4 regions of the Macrococcus armenti genome follow, and region 2 is predicted to be linked to each of the others. Evidence: predicted binding sites of a transcription regulator. Region 2 holds the regulator's gene; each other region holds the start of a gene.
The links. The regulator Rex, encoded in region 2, represses fermentation and respiration genes when NADH is low (regulators of the CRP and FNR family bind a similar motif). The targets are predictions, from matches to a motif close to TTGTGAAATATTTCACAA.

Region 1: the regulator Rex is predicted to act here: its motif matches at 2,700-2,717, upstream of LAU42_RS05830 (cytochrome c oxidase subunit 2A).
Region 3: the regulator Rex is predicted to act here: its motif matches at 3,836-3,853, upstream of LAU42_RS00745 (nitrate reductase subunit alpha).
Region 4: the regulator Rex is predicted to act here: its motif matches at 2,416-2,433, upstream of LAU42_RS04085 (cytochrome ubiquinol oxidase subunit I).

The regions. Positions count from the first base shown of each region.
Region 1 covers NZ_CP083608.1:1,128,045-1,135,962, reverse strand. The annotation lists gene LAU42_RS05845 (THUMP domain-containing class I SAM-dependent RNA methyltransferase) at 1-198, shown strand, start outside; gene LAU42_RS05840 (b(o/a)3-type cytochrome-c oxidase subunit 1) at 270-1,925, opposite strand; gene LAU42_RS05835 (cytochrome c oxidase subunit II) at 1,997-2,473, opposite strand; gene LAU42_RS05830 (cytochrome c oxidase subunit 2A) at 2,486-2,638, opposite strand; gene LAU42_RS05825 (dynamin family protein) at 2,771-6,151, shown strand; gene LAU42_RS05820 (sulfurtransferase) at 6,161-7,009, shown strand; gene LAU42_RS05815 (5'-3' exonuclease) at 7,012-7,884, shown strand; gene LAU42_RS05810 (Fic family protein) at 7,884-7,918, shown strand, end outside.
Region 2 covers NZ_CP083608.1:1,897,232-1,905,149, reverse strand. The annotation lists gene tsaD (tRNA (adenosine(37)-N6)-threonylcarbamoyltransferase complex transferase subunit TsaD) at 1-684, shown strand, start outside; gene LAU42_RS10255 (ABC-F family ATP-binding cassette domain-containing protein) at 1,125-3,041, opposite strand; gene LAU42_RS10250 (redox-sensing transcriptional repressor Rex) at 3,192-3,824, shown strand; gene LAU42_RS10245 (twin-arginine translocase TatA/TatE family subunit) at 3,837-4,019, shown strand; gene tatC (twin-arginine translocase subunit TatC) at 4,060-4,815, shown strand; gene LAU42_RS10235 (GH32 C-terminal domain-containing protein) at 4,884-5,588, shown strand; gene LAU42_RS10230 (MurR/RpiR family transcriptional regulator) at 5,731-6,588, shown strand; gene LAU42_RS10225 (LPXTG cell wall anchor domain-containing protein) at 6,639-7,433, opposite strand; gene LAU42_RS10220 (VOC family protein) at 7,616-7,918, shown strand, end outside.
Region 3 covers NZ_CP083608.1:137,997-145,914, forward strand. The annotation lists gene modB (molybdate ABC transporter permease subunit) at 1-130, opposite strand, end outside; gene LAU42_RS00725 (EamA family transporter) at 162-1,130, opposite strand; gene LAU42_RS00730 (ABC transporter substrate-binding protein) at 1,287-2,198, shown strand; gene LAU42_RS00735 (biotin transporter BioY) at 2,312-2,860, shown strand; gene fdhD (formate dehydrogenase accessory sulfurtransferase FdhD) at 2,900-3,688, opposite strand; gene LAU42_RS00745 (nitrate reductase subunit alpha) at 3,894-7,568, shown strand; gene narH (nitrate reductase subunit beta) at 7,558-7,918, shown strand, end outside.
Region 4 covers NZ_CP083608.1:767,814-775,731, forward strand. The annotation lists gene ptsP (phosphoenolpyruvate--protein phosphotransferase) at 1-1,240, shown strand, start outside; gene LAU42_RS04075 (metallophosphoesterase) at 1,266-2,090, opposite strand; gene LAU42_RS04080 (glutaredoxin family protein) at 2,083-2,307, opposite strand; gene LAU42_RS04085 (cytochrome ubiquinol oxidase subunit I) at 2,450-3,802, shown strand; gene LAU42_RS04090 (cytochrome d ubiquinol oxidase subunit II) at 3,802-4,821, shown strand; gene LAU42_RS04095 (potassium channel family protein) at 4,837-5,499, shown strand; gene LAU42_RS11920 (IS3 family transposase) at 5,612-6,511, opposite strand; gene LAU42_RS11925 (helix-turn-helix domain-containing protein) at 6,466-7,008, opposite strand; gene LAU42_RS04105 (nuclease-related domain-containing protein) at 7,223-7,918, shown strand, end outside.

The sequences.
Region 1 (7,918 bases), 770 kb from region 2:
ATCGGTGAACGAAAAGAAGTTGAGGAAATGTACAAATTTTTAGGTGAATTAATTCATAAAAATCCTGAATGGTCACTTTATATTTTGACGAGTTATAAAACATTTGAAACATTAATCGGTCAAAAGGCGACAAAACGTCGTAAACTATTTAATGGCTATATTGAATGTACGTATTATCAATATTGGGGTAAAAAATAAAACAAAATTAAAAGCGATAGAAACTATTTAATGTTTCTATCGCTTTTATTAATTATGTCATTATTAATTGTTTACCAAAGTTTACCTTCACCCATACCAGCAGCACCTGGAGGTGGATTCATAAACATTTGTCCAATCGGCACAGTATATGCCACTAAAATAAGTGCGATTGTAACGACGATTAAGAATTTCCAGTTTTCTACGAATTTATAAACTGGTGCAGCTTCATCCATTGCTTCAGAAACTGGGAATGCTTCATAACCTTTAGGTGCAAAGAATGCAAGCTGAATAAATACGATTACAACCATAATAATTGAAATGAATAATATCGTACCACCAATTGCCTGAATGACTTGATAAGGAATCCATTCAGCAGCAATTTCTGAACCGCCATAAGTCGAGTAAGTTGAACGACGAGGTGCTCCGAATAATCCAACATAGTGCATCGCACCAGACATAATTGACATACCAATTGCCCACATGATGCCTTGTGCTATTGCTAATTTGTTGATTGCTTTAGTCATTACACGACCTGTAGCATGTGGTATTAACCAATACATTGTACCAAAGAATGTTAAGATTACAGCTGTTGCAACTGTTAAATGGAAGTGACCTGTAATCCAGATTGTATTATGTACAACTTGGTTCATTTGGGCAGATGCGTTTACTAAACCACCAGCACCACCTGGAATGAATGCAACCATTCCAATGAATGGTAATACGAAACGTGCATCGCTCCAAGGTAGCGTTTTAACCCATCCGAACAATCCTTTTGCACCGATATTTCGTCCATATGCTTCAAATGTTGCAAATAAACTAAATGCTGTCATTAATGAAGGAATTACTACCATAAACGTTAATACAACTTGTACATATTTCCAAGTTACATCAATCCCTGGTTCTGTTAATTGGTGGTGAATACCAACCGGAATTGAGAAGAACAGGAATAACATAAAACTCATGCGTGCTAAATTATCACTGAATGCTTTTGCACCGATAATTTTTGGTACGACAGCATACCATGCCATATAAGCAGGTAATAGCCAGAAATAAACTAATGCGTGACCAAAGTACCAGAATAACGTACGACTAAGTGTAACATCAATGCGCTCAACTAATCCAAGAGACCAAGGAATCATCTGGAATAATACAGTAGAAGCAACACCAATAGAACATACGAACCACATAACATTATTGATTGCAACCATATAAGAAAGTAATGGTGACTTCTGTCCTTTATGCTCTTTTTTCCACTGTGCATAACGCATCACTTGTCCAGCAGCTGATAACCATGAGCCAACAACTACAAGTGCCATACCAACATAGAAAATAACATGTGCTTTTAATGGTGCGTAGAAAGTATATAAAACTGTCGCTTTATTAAGAAGAACCATTGTAGCTGCCATTGCAGTACCAATTAACATTACCCAGAAACCAAGCCAAATTAATTTACGTTGTAGTGGGCTAAGCTCACCACAAGTACGAATTACAGCGGCAGTCTGGAAACCTAAAATAAAAAATGTTGTTAATACTAAAGCTAAAATAATACCATGAACTGTTAATATTTGATAATAACCAATACCTGCTGGTAATTCTAAAGTACCTGAGCGTACTAGTGTTTGCAGTAATCCTGCTAAACCACCAATTATTAAACATACGATAGCAACATACATGTGTGCCATTACTAGTTTACCGTCTTGTTTTGACATTTCTACACGATTTGCCATTTCTTCTTTATGGTGATTTCTAAACGTAGATCTGTCGTCGAATGCACCATTATCCAATTTAAATTCGTTCATTATTTATCAACCACCTTAATGTTTGACTTCATATCAGCGTGTCCCATACCACAATATTCATTACATAATAATAAATATTCACCTTTTTTATCAAACGTCTTCACAAATGTAGAAATATGACCTGGTTCAATCATCATATTTACGTTTGTATGTGCAATTTCAAATCCGTGAACTACGTCACGACTTGTTGCGATAATTTTTACTTTTGAACCTTTTGGAATTTCAACTTTACCAGGGTTGTAGTTGAATGCAGAAACTACAAATACTAATTCATAATCCCATTCTTTTCCTTCAACTTTATGTAAACCTGGCTTACTGAATACTTCATCTTTATCGATGAGTTCTGGTGCGATGAATTCACGTCCACTTGCAATAGGCTCATGTCCATTATGTAACGCAGAAACAAATATAATACCTAGAAACAGCACTAATGAACCTATACCTAGTCCAAGCCAAATTTTCTCTAACTTATGCAATGTTTTCCCCTCCTAAATTCGTTCAATAAATAATATGAAAATTGCAAACCATGTAATCACAAAAATTGCACCTAATGTAAGTACAGATGCCATTGTGCCACGTAAATCTAAATCTTTATGATCTGAATGATCATTGGCTTGATTTAAATTTTTATCGTCCTTCATATCGAACACCCTTTCTTATTAACTTTTCTTTCTTTATAATAATAGAGTGTTACATATATTAATGTGATATTTATCACACTTTTTGAGATTTCGTTATTTTTTTCACAAATAAATTTTAGTGTGGGGTATGAAATGAAAAATACTGAAACGATTAAAATGTTATATCAATTAAAGAAAGAAGTTGAAAAGTCTGATCATCATTTACTTGTCAGCCAAATAAATGAAGTGATAAAGAAAGTACATTATCAATATAATATTGTTAGTTTTATCGGCCATTTCTCGTCAGGAAAGTCTTCGTTAATCAACAAAATATGTAAAGAAGAAATTCTGCCAAGTTCACCGATACCAACAACGAGTAATACGGCACAAATCATTAGTGATGATAAATCTTTAATCCGTATAAATATGGAAAATCAGACGTATACGGATGTTGATGATTATAAAACCGTTAAGCAAGTAAACACTTCCAATACTCAAATCGAATCTGTTGAAATTCATAAAGATAATTTGCCATTTCAAAAAGGAACTGTTATTCAGGATACGCCTGGAATTGATGCGACATTTAAAAATCATGAGGAAAGTACTTTAAAGTACTTATTAATAAGCGATGTTGTTTTCTATACAGTTGAATACAATCATGTAAATTCAGAAAAAAATTTTAATCAGATTAAAGATATGAATAAGCTTGGAGTGCCGGTCATATTAGTCATCAATCAAATTGACAAGCATAATGAAAATGAACTATCGTTTGAAGCATTTGAGCAAACGATTCAAAATAATATCAACCTATGGGGTATTGCTGTTGAACAAATCATTTACACATCGATATTTGAATGTGAACATAATCAATTTTTACAATTAGATTCAACATTAAAAGAAGTAATAAATGAAAATATTAAAAATAGAGATGCTTATTATGATCGAATTATTAATTATATTGAAGCGTCTCAAACTGAATATCTTAAAGAAAAGAAAGCAGCGCTATTATCAAAATTAGAGATTGATGAATCAGAAGTAGAAAATGCGTCTGAAAGAAGTAAAACACAGGAAACATTAAATGAACAAATTCAATTGCTTACTGCCGACGACAATTCTGAACGAATAATAGAGGAAGTAAGAAAAATCATCACAAATGCATACTTAATGCCTTTTGAACTCCGTGAAAAAATCGCAGAGATGCTTGAGACATTTGCACAAAATTATAAAGTTGGTGGTCTATTCGGTAAACAGGCTAAGCTGCAGAATGCGCGTAATACAACAACTGAGAAAGTTGTTGTAATGTTAAATGATATTCTCGATAAACAAATTAATTTTCAACTCAGGCATTTTTATGATCAGTTTTCAAAGTATAGTGAAACGCCATCACTATTAAATGAAATTCGTTATATCGTAACAGTAGATGATGTACAAAAGCATATAAAAGCACAACCTGAAGTTACGAAAGACTATGTATTAATATTTTCTGAACAATTAAAGAAATATATTGAACAGTTTATTGTACAAAATCAGAAATCGTGGCTTCAAAAGTTCATAAAAAGTATAAATTTGTCTAAAATAAATAATGATAGTGACATTCATCAATCAAGTTTATTTTATGACTATTTTGAAAATGAAAAACTAATTACTTCAATTACGACTAGGAATTATACGCATTACTATATACATATCGATGAGTCGATAGATAAGTTGATTGATAGATCATATGTGACATTAAACTTAAAAACTGAAAATATAACACCTCATAAGACGCAACACAAAAATAATGGTGCAGGTGAGCAGGTGGAACTTGAAACACAAGTGTTACAAATGTTTAATGACGTAGCATATTTTAAACCTGATATAGAAAAGTTAGAAGCACAACTCAGAAGAATACAGGAAGATGTTACAAAAATAGTCGTTTTTGGGGCATTCAGTGCAGGAAAAAGTGCATTAATCAATGCAATGTTAAAGGAAGAAATATTAAAATCATCCCCAAATCCAACAACGGCGAGTATAACCGAATTATATTATGGAGATAAGCACTATGTAACATTTAAAAGTGAAGAGGTGTTATTGAATAAGTTAAACAGTATGACATCAATTACACATCCAAATTATCAATCAATCCAGGAATGGATAAAACAGAATAAGCGTCAGCTTAAAATCTTAAGTGATGAAGACAAAAGCTTTGCTCAAGGGATAATTGATAATTACTCAATTTATAAATCATATATTATCAATGCATCTACGATTGAAATCGATAAAAATGAAATTGAAAAATACACAGCTGAAGATAGTCATGCGGCTTTTGTTAATAAAATTAAGATAGGAATAGAAAATGAATTCCTTAAAAATAAAATTATCATCGATTCACCTGGTACAGGAAGTACAAACAGTCGTCATACGATGGAAACGACAGAAATAATTGCTGACAGCGATTTACTTATATATGTTTCTTACTATAATCATGTTTACACTGAAAAAGATAAGGCGTTTTTAACGTATTTAAATGAAATTGAAGTTATGAATGAAGAAAGTAAGAATTTCTTTGTCATTAACGCGGTTGATTTAAGAAAAAATGATGATGAACTTGATCTTGTGACTAATTACTTGAAAAATGAATTAAGCCAACTTAACATACATGATGCTATTTATCCTGTATCTAGCAAATCAGCTTTAACACAATATGATGAAAGATTCTCAGCATTTGTGTCTGATGTAGAACACTTTGTATCAACTACAAGTAGAGTTCAAAAAATTAAACAGTTTAACATGAATGCGCATAGACTATTACGAAATGCCGAAAGTATGGTAACTAACTATGAATCATTTAAAGAACAGCAGGCGTTACAACAAAATCAGTATAATGAATGGTTACAAAATGAGCCATTACCTGAGAATATTATCACGAACATTGCAACGAATCTTGAACGATTTCTTCATGAGCAAGTTACATATTTAAAGGATAAGATGAAAATACAGCTCTATGATATTATCAAGTCAGAAATTAATACATCACAATTGAATGCTGCAATGGAAAATCAATACAAAAACGCTGTTGCAACGAAATTAATATCTGAATTCCAATTCATTGTTCCAAGGCTCAATAAGGCGGCACAAACGTATTATAAAGCTGAAACGGCATTAATTTCTGAACAATTAATGAAGTATAATATTACAGAAGATGTATCATTCAAACTACCAATATTAATGATGCAGGATATAAAATTTAGTTCGATAGCGCATGAAATTGAAAAAATCAGTTTACCTGCAATTAAAGAAAAACAATTAAAGGACATGAAGTTAAGAGATACGCTCTTTACACAAATTCATGCACTAACAATGAATGAAATGGAGCAAATATTAAAGCAATTTGAGTTAATGATGAATAAGAACTTAAAAGAAAGCGAATTGATTATAAAGCAACATATTAACAATATGAATCATCAAATTAATTTAGAGATTGATGACAAACTTCAAACTAAGTTGGATGATCGCACTGTACTTCAAATAAAACAAATATTAGAAAGTTAAGGTGATGAGATGAAGATATGGATAGATGAGCATGAGGCTTATCAATTATATGCATCAGATGAAGCCATCATTTTTGATTGTCGCGGTATTATGGATGATGAACGTGCAACATTTCAAAATTTTTTAGATTCGCATATAAAAAATAGTATATATATTTATCCATTACTAACAGGAGATAATAAAATCAGTGGTGGCAGGCATCCATTGCCAGACTTAAATTTGTTTTATCATTCTGTCAGCAATTTAAGTAAAGGTAAGCACATTATAGCGATTGATCATAAGGACGGATTTTATGCTACAAGATTTCTGTATTTATGTCATCTCGTTCATTTGAATTGTTATATTATTGACGGTAGTTTTGAAAATTTGAATCAATTTCCGCTTGCAAATAATGATGATAAAGTATTTATTAACATAAACGAATATATTTCATCCGTCAAATTTGATGAAATGACTGACGAAACGATAAATTATAATGACGAATACAATTGTGCGATTTTTAAGACGCATAATGAAATTAATAATGGAGAAAAACAAATTTTGATTGATGCCCGTAATCACGAAAGATACAAAGGTGAATATGAACCAATTGATCCGATTGCTGGACATATACCGGGTGCTATTAATATACCGTTCACCAAAATTTTTGAACAAGGTTTTATAAAAAGTGGCGCAGCATTAAAGGACATATTTGGAGATGTATTAAATAAGAAATCTATTGTTTATTGCGGATCAGGATTATCTGCTACACCACTATATGCAGCGTTAAAATCGCTTGATGCAGACGTTGCACTATATGCTGGTAGTTTTTCAGAATGGTGTAACATTTATCCTGAAAAAATTGAGACTGGAGAATAAGTATGGAAAATATATTGATTGTTGATGGTATGGCATTGCTATTCAGACATTTCTTTGCAACGAGTCTGCATGGCAATTATATGAAAAACTCAGAAGGGATTCCTACTAATGGTGTTCAAGGCTTTGTAAAACATACGTTAAGTGCAATTAAAGATACAAATGCCGAGCACGTTATCGTTTGTTGGGATATGGGTGCTAAAACGTTCCGTAATGATATTGATGAAAATTATAAAGCGCATCGACCTGCGCCTCAGGAAGAGCTTGTTCCACAATTTGAAATGGCTCAAAGTGTTTCAAAAGCATTAGGTTTTCTGAATATCGGTGTACATCATTATGAAGCTGATGATGTAATAGGTACTTTAGCGAAAAGTCTGGATAACAATTATCATATTACCGTAATAAGTGGTGATAGAGATTTGCTGCAAATACTGGATGAACATATTGAAGTCTGGCTTATTAAAAAAGGTTTTAATATTTATAATAAATACGATACAGACCGCTTCAAAGATGAATATCAGCTTGACCCAATTCAACTGATTGATGTAAAAGCATTTATGGGAGATACTGCTGATGGATACCCTGGTGTTAAAGGTATAGGTGAAAAAACGGCACTTAAGCTTATACAGAATTATCATTCTGTTAGTGGTGTATTACAATCGATCGACGAATTACCAAAAGGCCAGCAAAATAAAATTAATGATGCACGTAAAGCGCTCGATATCTCTCTGCAACTCGCTGAAATCCATACTGAAGTGCCATTAAATATTGACGAAATAGTATCAAATATGTCTTACGTAGTAGATAACAATGTGTTAATGGATGTTTGTTCAGAATATGAACTCAACTCAGTTTTCAGATTCATAAACATAATTTAATGCATACTTTATCAGTCATATATGGTAAAATGAC
Region 2 (7,918 bases):
GGTAAACCACTTATCCCTGTCCATCATATAGCAGGACATGTTTATGCAAATCATATCGAAGAACGATTAACATTCCCGATGCTTGCTCTTGTGATTTCTGGAGGGCACACGGAACTCGTATTAATGAAAGGTCATATGGACTTTGAAGTGATTGGTGAAACACGTGACGATGCGGTAGGAGAGGCGTACGATAAAGTTGCAAGAACAATAGACTTACCTTATCCGGGAGGACCACACGTAGACCGACTCGCAGCAGAAGGTGAAGATGTATTAGACTTTCCTCGTCCGATTATGGAAGGGTACGACTTTAGTTTCAGTGGTCTTAAAAGTGCAGTCATTAATAAGTTGCATAATTTGAATCAAAAAGGTATTGCATATAATAAAGAGGACGTTGCTGCAAGTTTTCAAGAAAGTGTAATAGATGTGTTAACAGAACAGACGTTTAAAGCATTATTAGCATATGAGATTAATCAATTGCTTATATGTGGGGGTGTTGCTGCAAATAGAGGCATTAGAGCACGTATGGAGCAGATGTGTGAAGATAAAGGTGTAAAGCTATTAATACCACCATTGAATTTATGTACTGATAATGCAGCAATGATCGGCGCGGCAGCATATTATGAATATAGAGCTGGTAAATTTGGTGCAATGAACTTAAATGGTCTTTCAAATATTAATTTATAGTAGGATTAAATGTCCCCAAAAGTGACACTCGGCGGCTAAAACAGGTGTGAGTGTCCCAAAAAGTGACACTCATCAACAAAAACAGATGTGAGTGTCCCAAAAAGTGACACCGAGCAACAAAAACAGATGCGAGTGTCCCAAAAAGTGACACTCACAGCAATAACTAACATAAACATAAGAGGACGAAACGTAATATGACGTTTCGTCCTCTTTTTAGTATATAAATTATGTTCATAATAAACACGAACATACGTACTTGTACACAAGTTGTTAACAATTTGTGTATAACTATATGTCAATAGTACGTTTTACACAATTATTTCATTATGTTTTATGCAGAAATCTGTGGATAAACTGAATAACTTTGTGGATTACTTATATTTCAATGTTTTTAATGTGTATAACTTTGTGAATAGTCATTTTCAGAAAATAACGTGTTTTTATCCTTCTAACGTCATTTCAATTTCTGACCATTCTTCAAATAATGATTCATTTTCACGATTAAGTGCTATGAGTTCATCATTTAATGTATTTGCTTTTTCGATATCGCTGAATACTTCTGGTTTTGTAAGTTCGATTTCTATTTCATTTATGCGTGCTTCATGCACTTCTATTTGCTGTTCGAGCTTTTCTTTCTGGCGTTCCAGTTTTCTGCGTTCTTTTTGATTTGCTTTAAAAGCATCATAATCATTTTCTTTATATGTTTTTGTTTCCTCTTCAGCTTGATGTGCTAGTATCGCCATACGTTCTTCTTCTTTTTCGATGAAGTATGAATAGTCCCCTAAAAACATTCGGCCGCCTTCTTTATTCATATGGAATACTTTCGTAGCGAGTTTATTAATGAAGTATCGGTCATGACTGACAAATAATAATGTGCCGGGGTAGTGGATAAGCGCATCTTCTAATACTTCTTTCGCATCGATATCTAGATGGTTTGTCGGCTCATCGAGTATGAGTACGTTATGATTTTCTAAACTGAGTTTCGCAAGTTGTAGTCTCGCTTTTTCACCACCGGATAAGTCGTTAATAATTTTCTTCACGTCATCCTGGACGAATAAGAATCTTCCGAGTACTGTACGTATTTCTTTCTCCGGCATCGTGGGATAATACTGCCATAATTCTTCTAGTACTGTATTGTTAGAAGAAAATTCAGCTTGTTTCTGATCGTAATATCCGATAGATAGATTCGCACCGTATTGTACATCACCTGAGAGTGGTTTAAGGAGTTTTGCGATTGTTTTAATAAGTGTCGTCTTACCTATTCCGTTCGGTCCGATAAATGCGATTGCGTCTTGTTTTGATACGTCAAAATTTATATTCATAGCAAGTGGCGCATCGTATCCGATTGCTAAATCTGTGCAGCGTAATACGTCGTTTCCTGTTTCTTTATCAATTGAGAAACGTAAATTCATTGAATGATCATCTTGTTTCGGCATATCTATTTTTGTCATCTTCTCCAGAACTTTACGACGGCTTTTTGCCATACCGCTCGTTGATGCACGTGTAATGTTTTTCTGCACGAACGTTTCTAGACGTTTAATTTCAGCTTGCTGTCGCTCGTACTGTGCCTGCATCTTTTCATAATACTGGTCACGTAATTCAATGAACTTAGAGTAGTTACCGACATATTTCGTAACTTGACCGAGTGCGACATTGTATACAGTGTTGACGACTTTATCTAAAAAGTAACGGTCGTGCGAAATGATAACGATGGCACCGTTATATGTTGTTAAGTAATTTTCAAGCCATGCAGTCGTATCCATATCAAGATGGTTCGTCGGTTCGTCAAGTAGCAGCAAATCAGGGTTATGCAGTAACATTTCTGCAAGTGCAAGACGTGTTTTCTGACCACCTGAGAAACAGTCGATTGTTTTATTGAAGTCTTCTTCTTTAAAGTTCAAACCTGTTAATACAGATTTAATCTTCGTTTCATATAAGTAACCGTCTTCTGCTTCAAATTTATGCTGTAACTTTTCGTATTCAGTGAGCTTCTCCTGATACGCTTCACTTGCAGCATCATCGCTATGTTCGCTTAAGTACAGCGCAATATCGTTCAGTTCATGTTGCATACGTTCCAGATGCAGAAAAGGTTTCTTCATCGCCTCATATACAGTACCTTCTGCATTTAAAGTCATCTGCTGCGTTAAATAACCGATATTCACATGTTTTGCGATAGACAGATGTCCCGTATCATAATCTTCAGCACCCGCGAGAATTTTCATTAAAGTCGTTTTACCGGCACCGTTCCGTCCAACGATGGCAATACGATCGTTGGATTTAACTTCGAATTTCACATTTGAGAATATATTTTCACCTGAGTAGGATTTTGTTAAATTACTTGCTTGTAATAATATCAATGGTTTCACCTCATCTTCATTGTACAGTAACACATAATAAGTTGGAATCTTTTATCAATGAATTCACAATTTCACATAGTCTTTTATATATATAAGTGTTATAATAATGTCGATGTGAATGTTATCACAAAAAAGAAACGGGTGAATAGGATGTCGAAGGACGAAATTAAAATTCCTAAAGCCACTTTAAAACGACTTCCTTTATATTATCGTTTTGTTAATACGTTATATAATTCAAATGTTGAACGAGTGAGCAGTAAGGAATTAAGTGATGGGTTACAAATTGATTCTGCTACGATTCGTAGAGACTTCTCCTACTTTGGAGAACTCGGAAAGAAAGGTTACGGCTATAACGTTAACTTTCTACTCAACTTCTTCAAGACAACATTACAGCAAGATATGATTACGAAAGTTGCAATTATTGGAGTCGGTAACTTAGGTACGGCATTAGTAAACTATAATTTTTCAATTAATGACCGTATGAAGATTACAGCAGCATTCGATGCGAATCCGGAATCAATCGGTAGACAAATTGGTAAGATTGAAGTTCAGGATATGAAAGATTTTGAGAAAGTTGTTGATAAGACTGGTATTCAGGTCGTAATATTAACTGTACCGGGAAGTGTCGCGCAAGACGTCGCAAATAGAGTGACAAAAGCACAAATTAAAGGTATATTAAACTTTACACCAGAAAGATTAAATGTACCGAGTGGCGTACATGTTCATCACATTGATTTAGGCGTTGAATTACAATCTTTAATTTTCTTTATGAAAAATCATTAGGGGGATAAATACATGTTACTTGGTTTTGCATCACCAACAATTTTAGTGTTTTTAGGTATTGTCGCGTTAATTATATTCGGTCCTAAAAAAATGCCGGAATTCGGTCGCTCAATGGGAGAGACTTTAAAGGAATTTAAAAATGCAACAAACGGTATTATGGATGAAGATAAAGATGATAAAGAAGTAAAAAAATAAAACGGCATCTGTGCCGTTTTTTTATTGAGAGGTGATTACGGTGGATAAGGATAATTTAACAATAGTTGAACATCTTGAAGAATTGCGGGCAAGACTTATGGTTGTCGGTTACTTTTTAATTGCAGGTATGTTCATTGGATTTATATTCGGTAAACCTGTCACAAAGTTTCTTACAGTAACGGATGTACCTAAAGGCATTGCATTAAATTACTTTAAAGTATCTGATCCGCTTTCTATTTATTTGAGCGTTATTATGATTATTGCGATTATTATTATTTCACCGGTAATCCTCTATCAGCTGTGGGCGTTTATATCACCGGGTTTACATCCACAGGAAAGACGTGTGACGCTTGCGTATATCCCTTTTTGTATTATTTTATTTTTTGCTGGGATGAGTTTTGGATACTTTATATTATTTCCTTACTTTATTAACTTCTCACTTGAACTCGCAAGTGATATGGGATTACATCAGCAAATCGGTGTGACGCAGTACTTCGGAGAAATGGTGAAGATTACGATGCCGTTTGGCTTTGTATTCCAGTTACCGATACTACTATTATTCTTAACACGTCTTGGCGTTGTGAATCCGATATTCTTAAAGAAAAATAGAAAGTATGCGTACTTTATTTTAATGGTAATTGCTGCTATTATAGCGCCACCAGATACGATGACTTATATCATTTTCGTATTGCCGATGGTGTTGCTATATGAATTCAGCATCCAGATCAGTAAAATCGGTTATAGACAGTATTTGAAAGGCGAGCAGAAATTAATAGAAGAGGAATTAGAGAAGTAGTGATAAAGCTGCTTCTTTTTTTATATTTTCTGCTAAAATAAAAGTAATATATTTCAAGGAGAATCATTATGAAGGAATTACATCATTCACAGTTAAGTGAGCAGGAATTAGCAACGCTGGAGCGTCGCCTAAAGACGAAGCTTAAACCATATCCGGATAAGTTGAAGTATGATATGCCTGACCATGGCTTTGATTTTGACCCTATATCATTATTAATAGATGAATCAGAGCGTTGCTTACTTGTCGGACGCATTAACGGTGAACTTGCGACACCGCGTATTATGACATTTGAAGATGGTGAGCTGAAACAACGGCCGGCATTCTCAGAGCATTGTCGTGGAAAGCTTGAGACAGCTGAAGGTTATGCGACGAAGAAAATTGTGCGTCTGCATCCTTATGAAGGTAAACGTTATGAGCTTATTGCGGATATTATAGATAATGATGCGCTTGAGTTAAACATAGAACTACGCGTTTCAAGGAGAGAACGTACAGTCATGACATATGATACAAGCACACAGCAATTTATAATTGATCGCACGGATAGCAGCTTGTCGACTGTTGAGGATTTTAAAAGAGTTATTACGTTACACGCACCGTTAACGTCACTGCATTGTTTCGTATATGAACATACGATTGAAATCTTTATCAATGATGGTGAAGCTGTTATGTCGACATATATTAATACGACAGATGATGCAGATGGAATTCGTGCCTCAGCACTCCGTGGTCAAGTGTATTTGAAACTGTCGAAGTATGATTTGTCAGAAGTGTAAAAAAGCACGAAAAATTTACAAAATTTTAGTTTTAATTATTTCCAACAAATAGTATATTTATACTACAATATAATAAATGTAACAATATTAAATATTACATTACATAATTCAAATTAGATTTATATTGCTAGGGGATGAAAAAATGTATTCAGTATTAGGACAAATTACTAAGATGTATGACAGCTTTACACCAGTTGAGAAGAGAATTGCAGATGTAGTAATAGAATATCCGGAGAAAGTTGTTAACTTGCCTATTAAAGAAATTGCAAGCCTTTCAAATACGAGTGAAGCAGCAATCGTTCGCTTCAGTAAACGTCTCGGTTTATCTGGGATTAAAGTTGTAAAAGTTGAATTAGCGCGTGAGCTGCATACAATAGCAGATAAGAAAGTTCCGACAAAAATTGAACTTACAGATGACAAAGATGTTATGAAGGAAAAAGTATTTAATAATACGATTCAGGCACTTTATAACACGGAAAAAGTAATATCAGCACAAGTAATCGATGAAGCGGCACAAGCAATTACGAGTGCAAAACGTGTAATGATTTTCGGTGTCGGCAATTCACGTGTTGTTGCTACAGATTTACATATTAAGTTTATGAGCATTGATCAGACTGCGATTTTAGCTACTGATTTATTATCGGCAATAACAATATTAGGACACTTTGAAGCCGGTGATGTATTATTCATCACTTCTGAAACAAGCAAGAACAAAATTATTACAGATATTTGCAAATACGCTAAAGAAAAAGGTATAAAGATTATATTATTATCACAAAAATTCTCATCGCCTGCGATTCGTATGGCAGATATCGTACTTGCGATGGGGAAAGAAGAGAACGAAGTGAATCTTGGTTATATGACAGTGCGTACAGCACAACTTACAATAGTTGACGTATTATACTTAAGAATTTGTGCATATTTAAAGGATACAGTCATTTCTAATATGCAGAATTTAAATGAAACACGTAAAATTACGCACGAACAGGAAAATTTATAAAAAATGATCCGGCTCCATGAGTAAATATTTACTCATGGAGCCGGGTTTTATTATTTACGTAAAAGAAATAAGCCTGAACATAATAACATAAGCGGTAATATTAAATATATTAATGGGCTCTCACCTGTATCAGGCAATTTATCTTTCTTATCTTTCTTATCTTTTTTAGTTTTATCCTTCTTATCTATCGTCTTATCTTTATCTTTCTTTGGTTTAATATCACTAGTAATTAAATCAAAGACTTGTTTATCTAAATCAGCATAATATGCCTCGCCATCCGTAGGTTTGAACTTACCCGGTTTAATACCGTTAGGAATCGAATCTTCAGTAGGCTGTTCCGGGAATGCTGGTTCAACGAAATTACCGGGTTCATCAGGATTACTTGGTGTTCCTGAATTACTTGGTGATTCCGGTATATGTTGGTCAGGTGGTGTTGGCGTGCTACCACTATCTGAAGGTTGACTTGGTTTAGGTAGTTCAGTAGTCGGTTTTTCTACAGTAGGGACTTCTGTTTTAGGCTGTTCTGTTGTTGGTACTTCAGTAGTCGGTTGTACAGTCGTTGATTCTACAGAAGGTTTCTCAGTTGTCTGTTCATCGGATGGAGTCTCTGTTGTTGGTTGAGATTCAGAAGTTGATGGCTTCTCAGTCGTATTATTAGGAGTAATTTCTGTTGATACGATTTCAATTGAGGGTGCGAGTTGACTTTCGGTCGTCGGTACCTCTGTTGTATGATTTATTTCTGTTGAAACAATTTCAGTTGTTTCAGCAGCATTTACTTGTGGCGCTGATAAGACGACTAAGCACGTTGCAGTCAATAGCGCTGTATTTATTTTAAAGTTATGCATGTTAGCTCCTCCAATTTCCAATTACGTTCATTATAATGGAGAATGTACACTTTTTCTATGAACAAGTATGATTGTTACACACATTTAACATTTCATATATAACTGAAACATTTTAAATGTTTTGTAAACCAAGTTTGTAGTATAATAATTATATCAAAAATATACGATGATGAGGGATATAAATGGAGAAACAATATTTTTCAAATGATACGCATATTGGCGCAGTTCACTTAAATGTAAACTTTTTAGAAAACAGCGTGAAGTTTTATCATGAAATATTAGGGATGCAAATTCTTGAACAAACTACTGCTTTTGCAGTACTGGGTACGGCAAAGCGACCACTTGTTTACTTATATCAAACAGATGAAAAAAGAATCGACACTGCTGGATTATTTCACTTTGCACTTCTAGTACCTACACGTGCCTCACTTGGTAATATATTTTATCATCTGATTAAAACAGAATATCCGTTAGCAGGTGCGAGT
Region 3 (7,918 bases), 450 kb from region 2:
TCCCGGACAATAAAAAGTGTAATATAAGCGCGAGTATAAAGCTCAGCAATGTAGCGCTTATCGCAACTTTTAACGATATGACAATCGGTGATATGAAGTTTTCGTCTGTCAGTAAGTGCGCTAAAGTCATATGTATCCCTGCTTTTATAGTATTGATATCATTATATCTTAAAGATTGAAGATAAGCATTTAAATAAAAAGAGAGATAATAATATATCTCTCAAACTATGATGTCTTTTTTTTTTTGAATTCATCATTGATATAAATAGGACAACGCCGAGAATAATCATCATCCCGATAACTTGAATAAAATCAAATGGCTGCTTTAACCATATAATACTTAAAATCACAGCAGTTAGTGGTTCGATACATCCAAGCAGTGCTGTAAGCTGTGGATCGATAAATTTTACGCTGAGTAAATACAGGAAGAACGCTAAAGCGGTACCTACGATGATAACAAAAGCAAGGTACATAACAGCAGTGCCTCCCATTGAAAAAGGATTGATATGCCAATGACGGTTAAACACGCTGATGAAAATTCCTGCAAACAACATTGCCCATCCGATAATGACAAGGGGCTTATGATGAATGAATAGTCTTCCGGCATACATCGTATAAAATGCAGCAGCTACAGCGCTGAGTAATCCCCATATAATGGCTGCAGGTGCAACTACAACATTATTAATATTGCCGCTTGTTAATAGTAGAAAAGTACCGAAAGTTGAAGCAGCTATTATGATAAAGTCAATGACTCTGAAACTTGTTTTACGTGTAACAAGTAGAAATATAAGAATGACAATCGGTGCTAAATATTGCAGTAATGTAGCTACAGCAGCGTTACCTGCTTCTATTGATGCGAGAAATGTATACTGCACAGCCAGCATACCGAATATCGAATAGATGATTAGGTGAACCATCGTGTAACGATCTTTAAACACGTGGAATATCGGCTGATTTCTTATTAAAGCAAGAAGTAATAAGAATATGCCGCTAAAAAATAATCGTACAGTAATAAACCAATCCAGTGGCAGATTGAATGTCTGAAACATTTGCTGAGATACTGTTCCACCGATTCCCCAGAACATTGCGCCTAATGTTACAAGGATAATGCCTTTAGTTGTGTTACTCATGTCGTATACCCCTTATAAAGCGTATTATTAAAGATTATAGAGATTGTATATGCGAATTTCAATGTTATAACGCTTAAAAAAATATATTGCTTTTATAGCATGTACTTTATATAATTGGTTGGTAATGATAATCAATATCAATTGGAGGAAGAATGAATGAAGAAATTGCTCATGTTAATTGTTGCATGTATCGTAGTGCTTGCAGCATGTGGTAGTAAAGAAACAAAAACAGAGCGTACAGATGCGCAAGTTGAATTTAAAACAGATAGCGGTAAAACAATCAAGATTCCTAAAGCACCGAAGCGAATCGTTGTAATGGGTGCGAGTTATGCAGGGAATTTAATTGATTTAGGAGTAACTCCAGTTGGTGCAGATCAATATGCGTTCCAATCTGATATTTTAAAACCTAAGTTAAAAGGTGTAGAACAATTAAATCCTGGCGATATCGAGAAGATTGCGAAATTAAAACCAGACTTAATTATTTCTTTTGATACAGATAAAGATAACAAGAAATATGAGAAAATAGCGCCGACAATTCCTTTCACATATACAAAACACGGTTATTTAGAAGTACACGAATTACTAGGTAAAATTGTAGGTAAAGAAAAAGAGGCAAAAGCTTTTGTCGATAAGTGGCATGAAGAAACGAAAAAAGATGGAGAAGAAATTAAGAAACATCTTGGTGCTGACAAAACATATTCTATCTTCCAGTTCTTCCAGAAAGAAATTTATGTATACGGAGATAATTGGGGACGTGGTTCAGAGATTATTTATCAGGCATTCGGTTTAAAGATGCAGGATAAAATCGTAAAAGATGTTAAACCAACAGGCTGGAAGAAAGTGTCTTCTGAAAGCTTAGGCCAATATGCAGGTGATGTTGTACTTGTATCTAGTGATTCAGGTGCAGTCAGCAACACGGTAACAGAATCAAGCTTATGGAAAAACATGGACGCAGTTAAAAATAATCGTCTCGTAGAATATGATGCGGAGGATTTCTGGTTTAACGATCCAATCTCGTTAGAACATCAGAGAAAAGTATTAAAAGAGAAGTTAATGAACTTAAAATAATGATAACGGCTGGATATTCCGGCCGTTATTTTACCTTAATTGTCAACTTTATATTTTAAACAGTTGACGATTGTTGTAAAATAAATTTATTCTGTTGAAAAGAGGTAAAAGAAATGAAATTAAAAGATTTAGTCATCATCGCGATGTTTGCAGCATTAATTTCTGCAATGGGGATTATTCCACCAATTCCGGTACCTGGATTACCAGTACCAATCGTGCTGCAAAATTTAGGTATTATGTTAGCGGGTTGTTTATTAGGGCGTAAGAAAGGAACAATTGCTGTCCTCATCTTCCTGTTACTTGCAGCAGTCGGTGCACCTGTATTATCAGGTGGCCGCGGAGGATTTGCATTATTTTTCGGTCCGACAGGTGGATATTTATTGTCATACATTGTTGTAGCGTATTTAATTGGATTATTTACAGATAAGATGAAACAACTTTCAGTATGGAAAGTATTTATCATTAATGCGCTTGTCGGTGTCATCTTATGTAACTTAATCGGTGGTGCTTTTATGTCACAAAACTTACATATGGATTTAATAAAGGCATATATGTCTGTATTAGTATTCTTGCCAGGTGATTTCATTAAAGCATTACTGGCAGCAATACTTGCTGTAAGTTTACGAAAAAACCCACAAGTGAAGAGAAGCTTAAATATATAATAAAAAGCGCCTGAGTAGGCGCTTTTTATTATACATGTTTTATGTAATTAAACGATTAGGGTGACTATATACATTAAAGCTATCATCTCTTATAAAACCGATTGCGGTAATGTTTAAGTCATCGGCAAGCTTAATAGCAAGATCTGTCGGTGCAGATTTACTTAATATTATCCCGACGCCGATTTTAGAGGCTTTTATCAATATCTCTGAAGAGATTCTACCTGAGAATATTAATATTTTATCTTTAATCGGGATTCGATTTAAAATGCAGTGTCCGTATAATTTATCCATCGCATTATGTCGACCGATATCTGTTCGGTGTAAGTAGAAGTTGCCACCGTCACTAATTGCGGCATTATGCAAGCCTCCTGTAACTTGAAATGCCTTACTTTCACTTTGGAGATGCTGCATCATGCGGATAACTTCTTCTGGTGTTATCGTTTTGTCAGTAGTCGACACTTTAGATGTCTGCATGTCGTTAACAAAGTAAAACTGACGACTTTTACCACAACAGGAACTGATCAGCCGTTTAGAATGATTTGCGTGTATTGAATGAATCGCATGTGAAAGCGTAATATGACATAGTCCTTTAGAGTCATCAAGATGGAATTTCTCAATGTCACTGAACTTTCGGATAATACCTTCTGATGCGAGGAAACCGATAATTAGTTCTTCCATATATTCAGGTGTGCACACAATCGTTGCAAACTCTTCGTTATTAATGTAGATCGTTAGTGGGAATTCTGTTGCAATTTGATCACTGACTTCATGCAATGCATCATTTTCAAATCTCATTATTTTGTTTGTAACGTAAACTTCATGCGTCATAATAATTCCCCCTTTATATATCATATCAAATTATGTATGCTACGTAATTGTCATTTACTTGAAAAGTTCAATTTTTCAATGATTTCTTTTATTTTAACCTATAGGGATTCCCCTACATACTTTAGGACATTCCCCAATGGCTCTCTTTTGTGAAAAGTTTCATAATCTATAGTAAGAGGGCAAATGTCTAAAAGGAGTGTTGTAAATGGCAATAGGAACAGGATTACGTTTCTTTAAACCTACAGAAAAGTTCAATGGAAATTGGTCAGTGTTAGAAGAGAAAAGTCGCGAGTGGGAAAAGATGTACCGACAACGCTGGAGTCACGATAAAGTTGTAAGAACGACACACGGTGTAAACTGTACTGGTTCATGTTCATGGAAAGTATTCGTGAAAAACGGCATTATCACATGGGAAAACCAGCAAATCGATTATCCATCATGTGGGCCGGATATGCCGGAATTTGAACCCCGTGGCTGTCCACGTGGTGCTTCATTCTCTTGGTATGAATATAGTCCGTTACGCATTAAGTTCCCGTATGTACGCGGTGTTTTATGGCGTATGTGGCAGGAAGCTTTAGAAACAACTGGAGATCCGGTTCGTGCGTGGCAATCAATTGTTGAAGATGAAACAAAAGCAAAATCTTATAAGCAAGCGCGTGGTATGGGTGGTCACGTACGTGTAAACTGGCGTGAAGTGACACAACTTATTGCAGCGCAATTAATTTATACGATTAAAAAATATGGTCCCGACCGTATCGCAGGGTTTACACCAATTCCTGCGATGAGTATGATTTCGTATGCATCAGGTGCACGTTTCATCTCGTTACTTGGTGGAGAAATGTTATCGTTCTATGACTGGTACGCGGACTTACCACCTGCATCACCGCAAATTTGGGGTGAGCAGACAGACGTACCAGAATCAAGTGACTGGTATAATGCCGGATATATTATTATGTGGGGGTCTAACGTACCATTAACACGTACGCCGGATGCGCACTTTATGACAGAAGTACGATATAAAGGAACGAAAGTTGTATCAGTTGCTCCAGACTATGCTGAAAACGTTAAGTTTGCAGATAACTGGTTAGCACCGAATCCTGGTACAGATGCGGCGCTTGCGCAAGGTATGACGCACGTTATTCTTGATGAGTTTTATGAAAAGCGCCAGGAACCAATGTTTATTAATTACGCAAAACAATATACAGACATGCCGTTCTTAATTATGTTAGATAAACATGAAGATACATTAAAAGCAGGACGATTCTTACGTTCAAGCGATTTAGGAGATACTTCTGAACATAGCGAGTGGAAACCGGTCGTATATGATGATATATCAGATTCAATTGTTGTGCCTAACGGTACGATGGGACAACGATGGGAAAAAGATGTGAAGTGGAATATTAAATTAGAAACAACAGACGGTACTAAAATTGACCCTGCAATGACGATTAAAGATAAAGATCATGAAGTTGTAGAAATTGTGTTCCCATTCTTTGATAACGCAGGTAACGGAACGTTCAAACGTCCAATTGCAGCGAAGAAAGTAACGCTTGCAGATGGTACGGAGCAATATGTTGCGACAATTTATGATCTAATGCTTTCACAATATGGTGTTAATCGCTTCAATACTGCATTAGAAGCGCAAGGATATGACGATGAAAACTCTATTTACACACCAGCATGGCAGGAAAGAATTACAGGTGTAAAACAATCAATCGTTGTTCAGATCGGTCGAGAATTTGCACAAAATGCAATCGATACAGGTGGACGCTCTATGATTATTATGGGTGCAGGTATCAACCACTGGTTTAACTCAGATACGATTTATCGTTCAGTATTAAACTTAGTTACATTATGTGCAACACAAGGTGTAAACGGCGGAGGCTGGGCACACTATGTAGGTCAGGAGAAATGTCGTCCGATTGAAGGCTGGTCAACAATTGCATTCGCAAAAGACTGGCAAGGACCACCAAGATTACAAAACGCAACGAGCTGGTTCTACTTTGCTACAGATCAGTGGAAATATGAAGAGTCAGGCGTAGATACATTAACATCACCACTTGCTGAGAATGTAAAACATCAGCACCCGGCAGATTATAATGTACTTGCTGCACGTCTCGGATGGTTGCCATCTTATCCGCAGTTTGATACGAATAGCTTATTATTCGGTGAAGATGCGCGTGAAGCGGGTAACTTTACGAATGAAGAAGTTTTAAAACGTGCTGTTGAAAGCGTTAAATCACGTGAAACGAAATTTGCAGTAGAAGATCCAGACAATAAGAAGAACCACCCGAAAACATTATTCGTATGGCGTTCTAACCTAATTTCTTCTTCAGCAAAAGGACAAGAGTACTTTATGAAACATTTATTAGGTACAAAGCATGGTTTACTCGCTGAACCAAATGAAACTGAAAAACCTGAAGAAATCGTATGGCGTGAAGATACTGAAGGTAAATTAGACTTACTAGTAGCACTTGACTTCCGTATGACAACAACGCCACTTTATGCAGATATCGTATTACCGGCTGCGACTTGGTATGAGAAGCATGATATATCTTCTACAGATATGCATCCATTTGTACATCCGTTTAACCCGGCGGTCGATCCGCTCTGGGAGTCAAGAAGTGACTGGGATATTTATAAATCAATCGCGAAGACATTCTCTGAAATGTCAGAACGTCACTTAAAAGGTACATTCAAGGACGTTGTCACTGCACCACTTGCACACGACTCACAGCAGGAAATCTCGACACCTATGGGAATCGTTCGTGACTGGACGAAAGGTGAAGTAGAAGCAGTACCAGGTAAAACGATGCCAGGATTTGCAGTTGTAGATCGTACGTATACAGATGTGTACGATAAATATGTATCAGTAGGACCTTTACTGGAAAATGGTAAAGTTGGTGCACACGGCGTAAGCTTCAGCGTTAAAGAAGAATACAATGAGTTACGCGCGATGGTTGGTACTTACGAAGACGACACAGTGAAAAATGGATTGCCAAGAATTGATACAGCAAAACGCGTGGCAGATGTTATCCTGAATGTTTCATCAGCAACAAACGGTCACGTATCACAAAAGTCATATGAAGATTTAGAAAATCAGACAGGTATGGAATTAAAGGATATTTCAGCAGAACGTGCAGCTGAAAAAATTACATTCCAGAACATTACAGCACAACCGCGTGAAGTTATACCGACAGCAGTATTCCCGGGTTCAAATAAATTAGGTCGTCGTTATTCACCATTTACGACGAACATTGAACGTCTCGTTCCGTTTAGAACGTTAACAGGTCGTCAAAGTTATTATATCGACCACGAAGTGTTCCAGCAGTTCGGTGAGTCACTGCCTGTTTATAAACCGACATTACCACCAATGGTATTCGGTACGAAAGACAAAAAGGTTAAAGGTGGCGTTGATAGTTTAGTATTACGCTATTTAACACCGCACGGTAAGTGGAATATCCACTCAACATACCAGGATAATTTGCACATGCTAACATTATTCCGCGGTGGTCCAACAGTATGGATCAGTAACGAAGATGCAGCGCAACATGATATTAATGATAACGACTGGTTAGAAGTTTATAACCGTAACGGTTTGGTGACAGCGCGTGCTGTTGTATCGCACCGTATGCCACGCGGCACAATGTTTATGTATCATGCACAGGATAAACATATTCAAACACCAGGTTCTGAAATTACAGATACACGTGGTGGATCACATAATGCACCAACACGTATTCACTTAAAACCAACACAACTTGTTGGTGGCTATGCACAAATTAGTTACGGATTTAACTATTACGGTCCGATTGGTAACCAACGTGATGTTTACGTTGCTGTACGTAAGATGAAGGAGGTTGATTGGCTTGAAGATTAAAGCACAAGTCGCAATGGTAATGAACTTAGATAAATGTATCGGATGCCATACGTGTAGTATTACATGTAAGAGTACGTGGACAAACCGTCCAGGTGCTGAATACATGTGGTTCAACAATGTAGAAACAAAGCCGGGTATCGGTTATCCGAAACGCTGGGAAGACCAGGAAGTATATAAAGGGGGATGGCAATTAAACAGTAAAGGTAAACTAGAGCTTAAATCAGGTTCTAAACTTTCTAAAATTGCTTTAGGGAAAATTTTCTACAACCCTGATATGCCAGAAATGAAAGATTATTATGAGCCATGGACTTACAACTATGCAAATCTTACGAACGCAAAAGAACAAAAGC
Region 4 (7,918 bases), 1.1 Mb from region 2:
TATCATCGCTGAAGATTTAACGCCATCAGATACAGCACAATTGAACAAGAAGTTCGTTCAAGGATTTGCGACAAATATCGGTGGTCGTACGAGTCACTCAGCAATTATGAGTCGTTCATTAGAAATTCCTGCAGTCGTAGGAACTAAAAATGTAACGGAATCAGTACAGCAAGGTGACTTTGTTATCGTTGATGGTTTATCTGGAGAAGTGATTGTAAATCCTGATGAATTGACAATTACAGGTTATAAAGCGCGTCAAGCTGAATTCTTACAGGAAAAAGAAGAACTTAAACAGCTTGTGAGTGATAAGACTGTAACGAAAGAAGGCGTTCATGTAGAACTTGCAGCAAACATTGGTACACCGAATGATTTAGATGGTGTTAAAAACAATGGTGCTGAAGGTATCGGTTTATACCGTACTGAGTTTTTATACATGGGTCGCGATGCGATGCCAACTGAAGATGAACAGTTTGAAGCTTATAAGAAAGTATTATCTGAGATGGACGGTAAACGTGTTGTTGTACGTACTTTAGATATCGGTGGCGATAAAGAGTTACCATATTTAAACTTACCGAAAGAGATGAACCCATTCTTAGGTTACCGTGCAATTCGTTTATGTCTTGATCAGCAGGATATATTCAGAACACAGCTCCGTGCATTATTACGTGCATCAAGCTACGGTAAATTAAGCATTATGTTCCCGATGATTGCTACGATTAACGAATTCCGTGATGCAAAAGCAATCTTAGAAGAAGAGAAACAACAGTTACTTGCAGATAAAGTGAAAGTTGCAGATGATATCGAACTTGGTATTATGGTGGAAATTCCATCTACTGCAGCGATGGCTGATATTTTTGCGAAAGAAGTTGACTTCTTCAGTATCGGAACGAACGACCTGATTCAGTATACGATGGCAGCAGACCGTATGAGCGAACGCGTTTCTTATCTATACCAGCCATATAATCCAGCAATTTTAAGACTTGTGAAACAAGTTATTGATGCGAGTCATAAAGAAGGTAAATGGACTGGTATGTGTGGAGAAATGGCAGGAGATACGACTGCGATTCCATTATTATTAGGTTTAGGCCTTGATGAATTCAGTATGAGTGCGACAAGCATCTTAAAAGCACGTCGTCAAATTAAAAACTTAAGCCAACCAGAAATGGCTAAAGTTGCTGAACAGGCATTAAACTGTGCAACACAAGAAGAAGTTGTGAAGCTTGTAGAAGCTTACCTATAAAAAAGAGCAGCGTACGCTGCTCTTTTTATTTTATTTCAAATAATGTTATTTCTGGTCTGGCACCGATTCGGAATGGAAAATGTGTCGTCCCAAGTCCATTTGATGTATACAGTTTCATTTTTCGGCGTTTATACTTTAACGTATATAATCCGCTATAATATTTCCTGCCGAGCATCGGTCTGATCGGAGCGCCGATAATTGGCAGTCGAATTTGTCCGCCGTGAGAATGGCCTGATAACTGCAGATCGATGTCGAATCGTTTCGTGAATCTTGCGAAATCAGGTTCGTGAACGAGTGCAATCGTATATGCGGAGTTATCTTTATTTCTAAGCATCTGCTTTATATTACCACCACTATTAATAATATCGTCCGTACCGCATATATAAATTGCTTCATCATCAAAGTGAATATATTTACCGTAATTGTTTAACACTTCGATTTCTGCATGATGCATCATTCGCTCTAGATCGTGTGTACGATGTGCACGCTGATCGTGATTGCCATACACGAAAAATTTATGTTTAGCACGTATTGTTTTTAGTAATGGAATATAGCGCGCTGAATTTTCTTTAAAACGGTCGAGATTATCGAACATATCTCCAGTAATACAGACGATATGTGGTTTCAAGTCATTTACTTCTTGAATCACTTGGATTAAATCATCGTAACTGAACTGAAAACCGATATGCAAATCAGAGATATGGACGATTTTAAGTGGTGTGTCATGGTGTTCTTTTAAGCCGTTAAGTTTAACTGTATTAATTGTTAACTTGTGTAATGGATTTCGTACATATGGGATAAGGCTTTCCCCGAAACGGTCAATAAATGAATACATTAAATGTTTAAGCATTGAGATACGCTTCAATCTTCTCGATATCCGGCTGATAAAATAGCGTGTCATCTATTTTAATCAGTGGGGTACTCATCGCGTTATAATCAATCATTTCAATCTTATATGGCATATGCTTAATATTTTTCTCGATAAATACATAACCTTTATTTGTGAAATATTGTTTTATAAATGTGCACGGTGGACAATCATCCTGCGTATAAATTTCTATGTTCATCTGAATACTCCTTTAATCATCATAATGAGAAGATTATAACACAGATTTGTCATAATTAAGCGGTTCAATTACTTTTAAAAAAGGAAATTGTAATATACAATTATAATTATGTGAGTATTATCACAAAAGGAGGATTATATTAATGGACGGACTCGTTATGAGTAGAATATTAACTGCGATGACATTAGGATTTCATATTATTTTCGCAACCATTGGTGTTGGAATGCCACTTATGATTATGATTGCAGAAGGTATCGGAATTAAGACAGGTAATATGAAGTATATCGCGCTTGCCAGACGTATGGCGAAAGCGTTCACGATTACAGTTGCAGTCGGTGTTGTAACTGGAACAATAATCGGTCTGCAGCTGTCACTTTTATGGCCATCGTTTATGAAGCTTGGTGGTCAGGTCATTGCATTGCCTTTATTTATGGAAACATTTGCGTTTTTCTTTGAAGCAATATTTTTAAGTATTTATTTGTACACATGGGATCGCTTTAAAAACAAATGGATTCACTGGGCGCTTAATATTCCGATTATTATCGGTTCAACTTTAAGTGCACTGTTTATTACGAGTGTGAACTCATTTATGAATACACCACAAGGATTTGAAGTGAAAAACGGTGTGCTCGTTAATATTGATCCGATTGCAGCGATGTTTAACCCATCATTTATCGTGCGTTCATTCCACGTTATTACAACTGGTGGTATGACGATTGCATTCTGTGTCGCGAGTGTGGCAGCTGTAAAGTTACTGAAAGATAGATTCAGTGAAGACCGTGATTATCATAAATCAGCATTGCATATGGCGATGATTATCGGTCTCGTATTCAGTTTACTGACGATTCTTGCAGGAGATTTATCAGCGAAATTTTTACATCAAGAGCAACCTGAGAAATTAGCAGCGATGGAATGGCACTTTGAAACTGAAAAGAATGCAGATTTAGTACTTTTCGGTGTGCTTGACGAAAAAACGCAGGAAGTAAAAGGTGCATTAAAAATTCCGGGCGTATTAAGCTTTTTAGCTGATAATAGCTTTAATACAGAAGTAAAGGGACTGAACGAATTCCCTAAAGATGAACAGCCACCACTTATCGTTCATTATTTCTTTGACTTAATGGTGTTCTTCGGAATGTTTGCATTTGCAGTTAGCGTTTTGTATGTCATTTTAAGAAAAGTACGTAAAAGTGCAAGCACGAATAACTTTATGCTGTATATGACAGCCCTTACTGGACCACTATGTATGTTAGCGATTGAATTTGGATGGTTCTTAGCTGAAATGGGACGTCAGCCATGGTTGCTGAGAGGATACATGAAAGTAGCGCAAGGTGTGACGCATGCTGAAGGTGTCAGTCTGGTACTTGTCGCATTCGGTATACTGTACTTAATACTTGCGTTCAGCTGTAGCTACGTACTTATTCGCATGTTCAAGGATAAGTCAGCATCAAGTGATATCGAACTGTATGAAAAGACATATAATGGGGGTAGAGCATAATGGACTATCAACATATTGGTATACTTGTACTTTGGACATTCCTGTTCGGTTATATCATATTAGGATCGATTGATTTCGGCGCAGGATTCTTTATTTTATACGCGAAAGTTACGCGACAGGAAAATGCGCTGCGTGACGTCATTAAACGTTATTTAAACCCTGTATGGGAAGTGACGAACGTTTTCCTTGTGTTCTTCTTCGTAGGAATTGTCGGGTTCTTCCCGGATACTGCATACTATTTTGGTACGACGTTATTAATTCCTGTCAGTATCGCATTACTGCTACTAACGATTCGTGGGAGTTTCTATGCATTTGAAACGTACGGTAAAGATTCTAAACTCGCATGGGTCGCATTGTACGGTATTAGCGGTTTATTAATTCCGGCTGCATTCTCAACAGTATTAACAATTTCTGAAGGCGGCTTTATTCATGAGACGAAAAAAGGGGTAGAGCTGGACTGGTTAGAATTACTGATGAGCCCGTTTTCATGGAGCGTCGTATTTTTATGTATTATATCGGTGCTCTTTATTTCTGCAGCATTTTTAACTGTTTATGCAAAGCGCGCGAAAGATATGCAGGCATATACAATTTTAAGAAAATGGTATTTAATTTGGGCATTGCCAATGTTAATCATTTGTCAGTTTACATTTTTAAGTTTACGACAGCAAAATGAACAGCACTTTAATACAGCAGTGGGTAACTACTGGTGGCTGTTTGGATTAAGTATCATATTTTTCTTAATTGCACTGGCACTGTATTACTTCGAGAAATCACTCGATATTGCATTTGTCTTTGTCGTGCTGCAGTTCGCTACAGCATTTTACGGATATGGTATTAGTAAATTACCTTACATTTTATATCCGTATGTGAACATGGATAAAGCAGTCGTGAATGAAACGATGGCATTTTATTTAGTCATTGTGTTTATTTTAGGTTTACTTTTACTTATCCCTTCTTTATATTTATTATTAAGATTATTTATCTTTGATGCAGATTATGTCAAAGGGAAAAAGAAATAACAAGGGGTAGTTTAAATGGAAAAAGAATTCGTTGTCATCGGTCTTGGTCGATTCGGTGGAAGTATCGTAAAAGAATTAAATGAATTAGATATAGACGTTATGGCGATTGACTCAGATGAAGCACGTGTAAATGAATATGCTGATATCGCAACGCACGCTGTTATTGCGGATACAACAGATGAAAATGTACTGAAAAGTTTAGGCATTCGTAACTTTGATCACGTAATTGTAGCGATAGGTGATAATATTCAGGCGAGCATACTGACAACATTAATATTAAAGGATTTAGGTGTTAAGAAAGTAACAGCTAAAGCACAAAATGACTATCATGCGAAAGTATTGAATAAAATCGGAGCGGATACAGTCGTGCATCCGGAACGAGATATGGGACGCCGTATTGCACATAACTTAGCAAGTTCGTCAGTACTGGATTATCTAGAGTTATCAGATGAACATTCAATCGTTGAGATTCGTGCCGGAGAAGCATTGCAGGGACGTACGATTTTAGAGCTTGATATACGTGCGAACTATGGTATTAACATTATTGCTGTAAAACGCGGTAAAGAAATTATCGTATCACCGGATCCAACGGTTGATATTGAACATGGCGATATATTAATAATGATCGGGCATGACAACGATCTGAACCGCTTTGAGAAAAAAATAATGAAAGAATAATAGCAAGAGTCTGTAACTGCCACAAGCAAAACCGAGCAAAACTAATAAATCGCTCTTTGTAGTGAACCCTAAAAGTTAGACTATTTGGAATGGAGAAATCCATTCCATTTTTTTATGCAATTTTTACATTTAGTCTACTTTCTCTGAACCCTATCGGGCTCTTCCATTCTAATTTTGATTTAATTCGCTTATTGTTGTAATACCATATATAATTTTCAATTGCTGCTTCAAGTTGTTCATAACTTTCATAAACTTTTCCGTAGAATATTTCCTGTTTTAAAATACTGAAAAAGCTCTCCATCGGCGAGTTATCCAGACAATTTCCCTTACGGGACATACTCTGAAATATTTTATTATCTTTAAGCTTTTGCCTATATTTTTTCATCTGATAAGCCCAACCTTGATCGCTATGAAAAGTTCTTCTAAACTCACATGCATCTGTTAATGCCACAGCTTTTGTAAGTGCTGACATAATACCTTCTGCATTTGGCTTTTTGGATATACTATATGAGATAATTTCTCTATTAAACAAATCCATAAATGGGTCAAGATAAAGCTTCCCAGTACAAATTAAACCATTTTCATTAAGATAATGGTATTTAAACTCTGATGTATCTGTAGTTATTTTCTGATAGGGAATATTTGTATCAAACCTACGGTTAACCAAATTATCAGCGATACGGCCAATTTTTCCTTTGTAGGATGAATATTTTCTATTTTTTCTAGTAAATGAGATTGATTTTAAATTCAATTTACTCATGATTCTCTGAACTTTCTTGTGATTAATAATATATCCTCTATTTCTAAGTTCACCTGTAATCCTTCTGTAGCCATAATTCATGGCGTTTTCCTCAAAAATTTCCTTTATTTGATTTTCTATTTTCTGATCCTTATTTTCTTTATCAAACTGCTTCTGCCAATACATATATGTAGATTTTGGGAATTTCAGTGCTTCAAGGACAATGTTTAATTTGAAATCTTTTCGGAGCTCTTTAATGACTCTTGATTCGATTTTAGCAGTCGGTTCGGTATACTTATCCCTGAAGCTTTCAACTTTTTTATATAGGCAAGTTCAGCTCTTAAAAGTTCATTTTCATGTTCAATTTTTTTCACATAGTCACTATTACTATTATTAATTTTTTTCTTCTTCATAGATGGACTTCCTTTCTTCTTTTCAGACAATCCATCAATACCATGCTTATTATAAGCATTCACCCAAGAAGATATAAGAGATGGATTATTAATACGGAATTTGGTTGAAGTAATACTTAATGAAGCATTATTCTCTTTCATCCATCTCAGTATAACAATCTTATCCTCTAAACTGTATTTCTTCTTACTTCTTTTTCTTTCTAACCCTTCAATGCCGAAGGCACTATATGCTCTATACCAATCTCTAACCATAGAGCGACTTATACCATTACGCTTACCAACAACACTGAATCCACCTGTGCCATTAATATATTCAATTACGATTTTCAGCTTGAATTCCAAATCATATTTAGCCAAATAAAACACCCCAAAAGTTAGATTTTAAGTCTAACTTTTGGGGTGCACTACAGCCCTTTGATTTATAGTTTTTGTTCGGTTTTTGTTATAGAGGCCACTTTTGTTACGCCGTTTCGTCTTTTAATCGAAAGAAGATAGAGGAATATGTCTTAATCTGTTTGTTGTGATTTGTAAATTAATCTAAAAGCGGTGTATATTTATATTGAGGTGATTTATGTTTATTTCAACATATGAATTCAGTGATTATGAACGTTATTTATTAGAAGTGAAACATCGTGTAAAGCTTAATAAATATGACAGACGTAAACTGAGTAATTTTGAAATGGGCTATTCTGGTGAATTAATGTTTTACAATAGAGTAAAATCACTTGGCGGTGTGAAATTGTGGAATGTACGGTTTGAAACAGCTGGAGAAGTACAGTATGATTTTTTGATTATTCACAATGGTTATTTACTGCATTTTGATATTAAAAACTTCTATGGCAACTATCATGTCGTCGATAATAATTTTGTGAAAGATGATGGCAATGTAATAAAAGACCCAATAGATCAGTTATTACGTGCGGATATAATATTAAAAAACTTCTGTAAAGCACATCGTTTAAATTATCGTGTTGAGAGTTTTATTATATTTATTAATGAACACTTTAAACTTAGTGGTTTCGGAGGGCATCGTCGTGTACTGTTTCATAGAGATTTAGAAAGGATTACATCATCCCTCGTACAGCAGCCGTCCCCTGAAGCGATTCGGGATGCAGAACTTATAAAAAGCTACAGCGTAACGGATAGTAACGAACGTATTCATTATTATAATTATCATACGATGCGTAAAGGTATTAAATGTCCGAAATGTAAACAATTTTTACGGAAGTTTGAGAAACTTGAGAAAAAAATAACGTGTACATGTGGG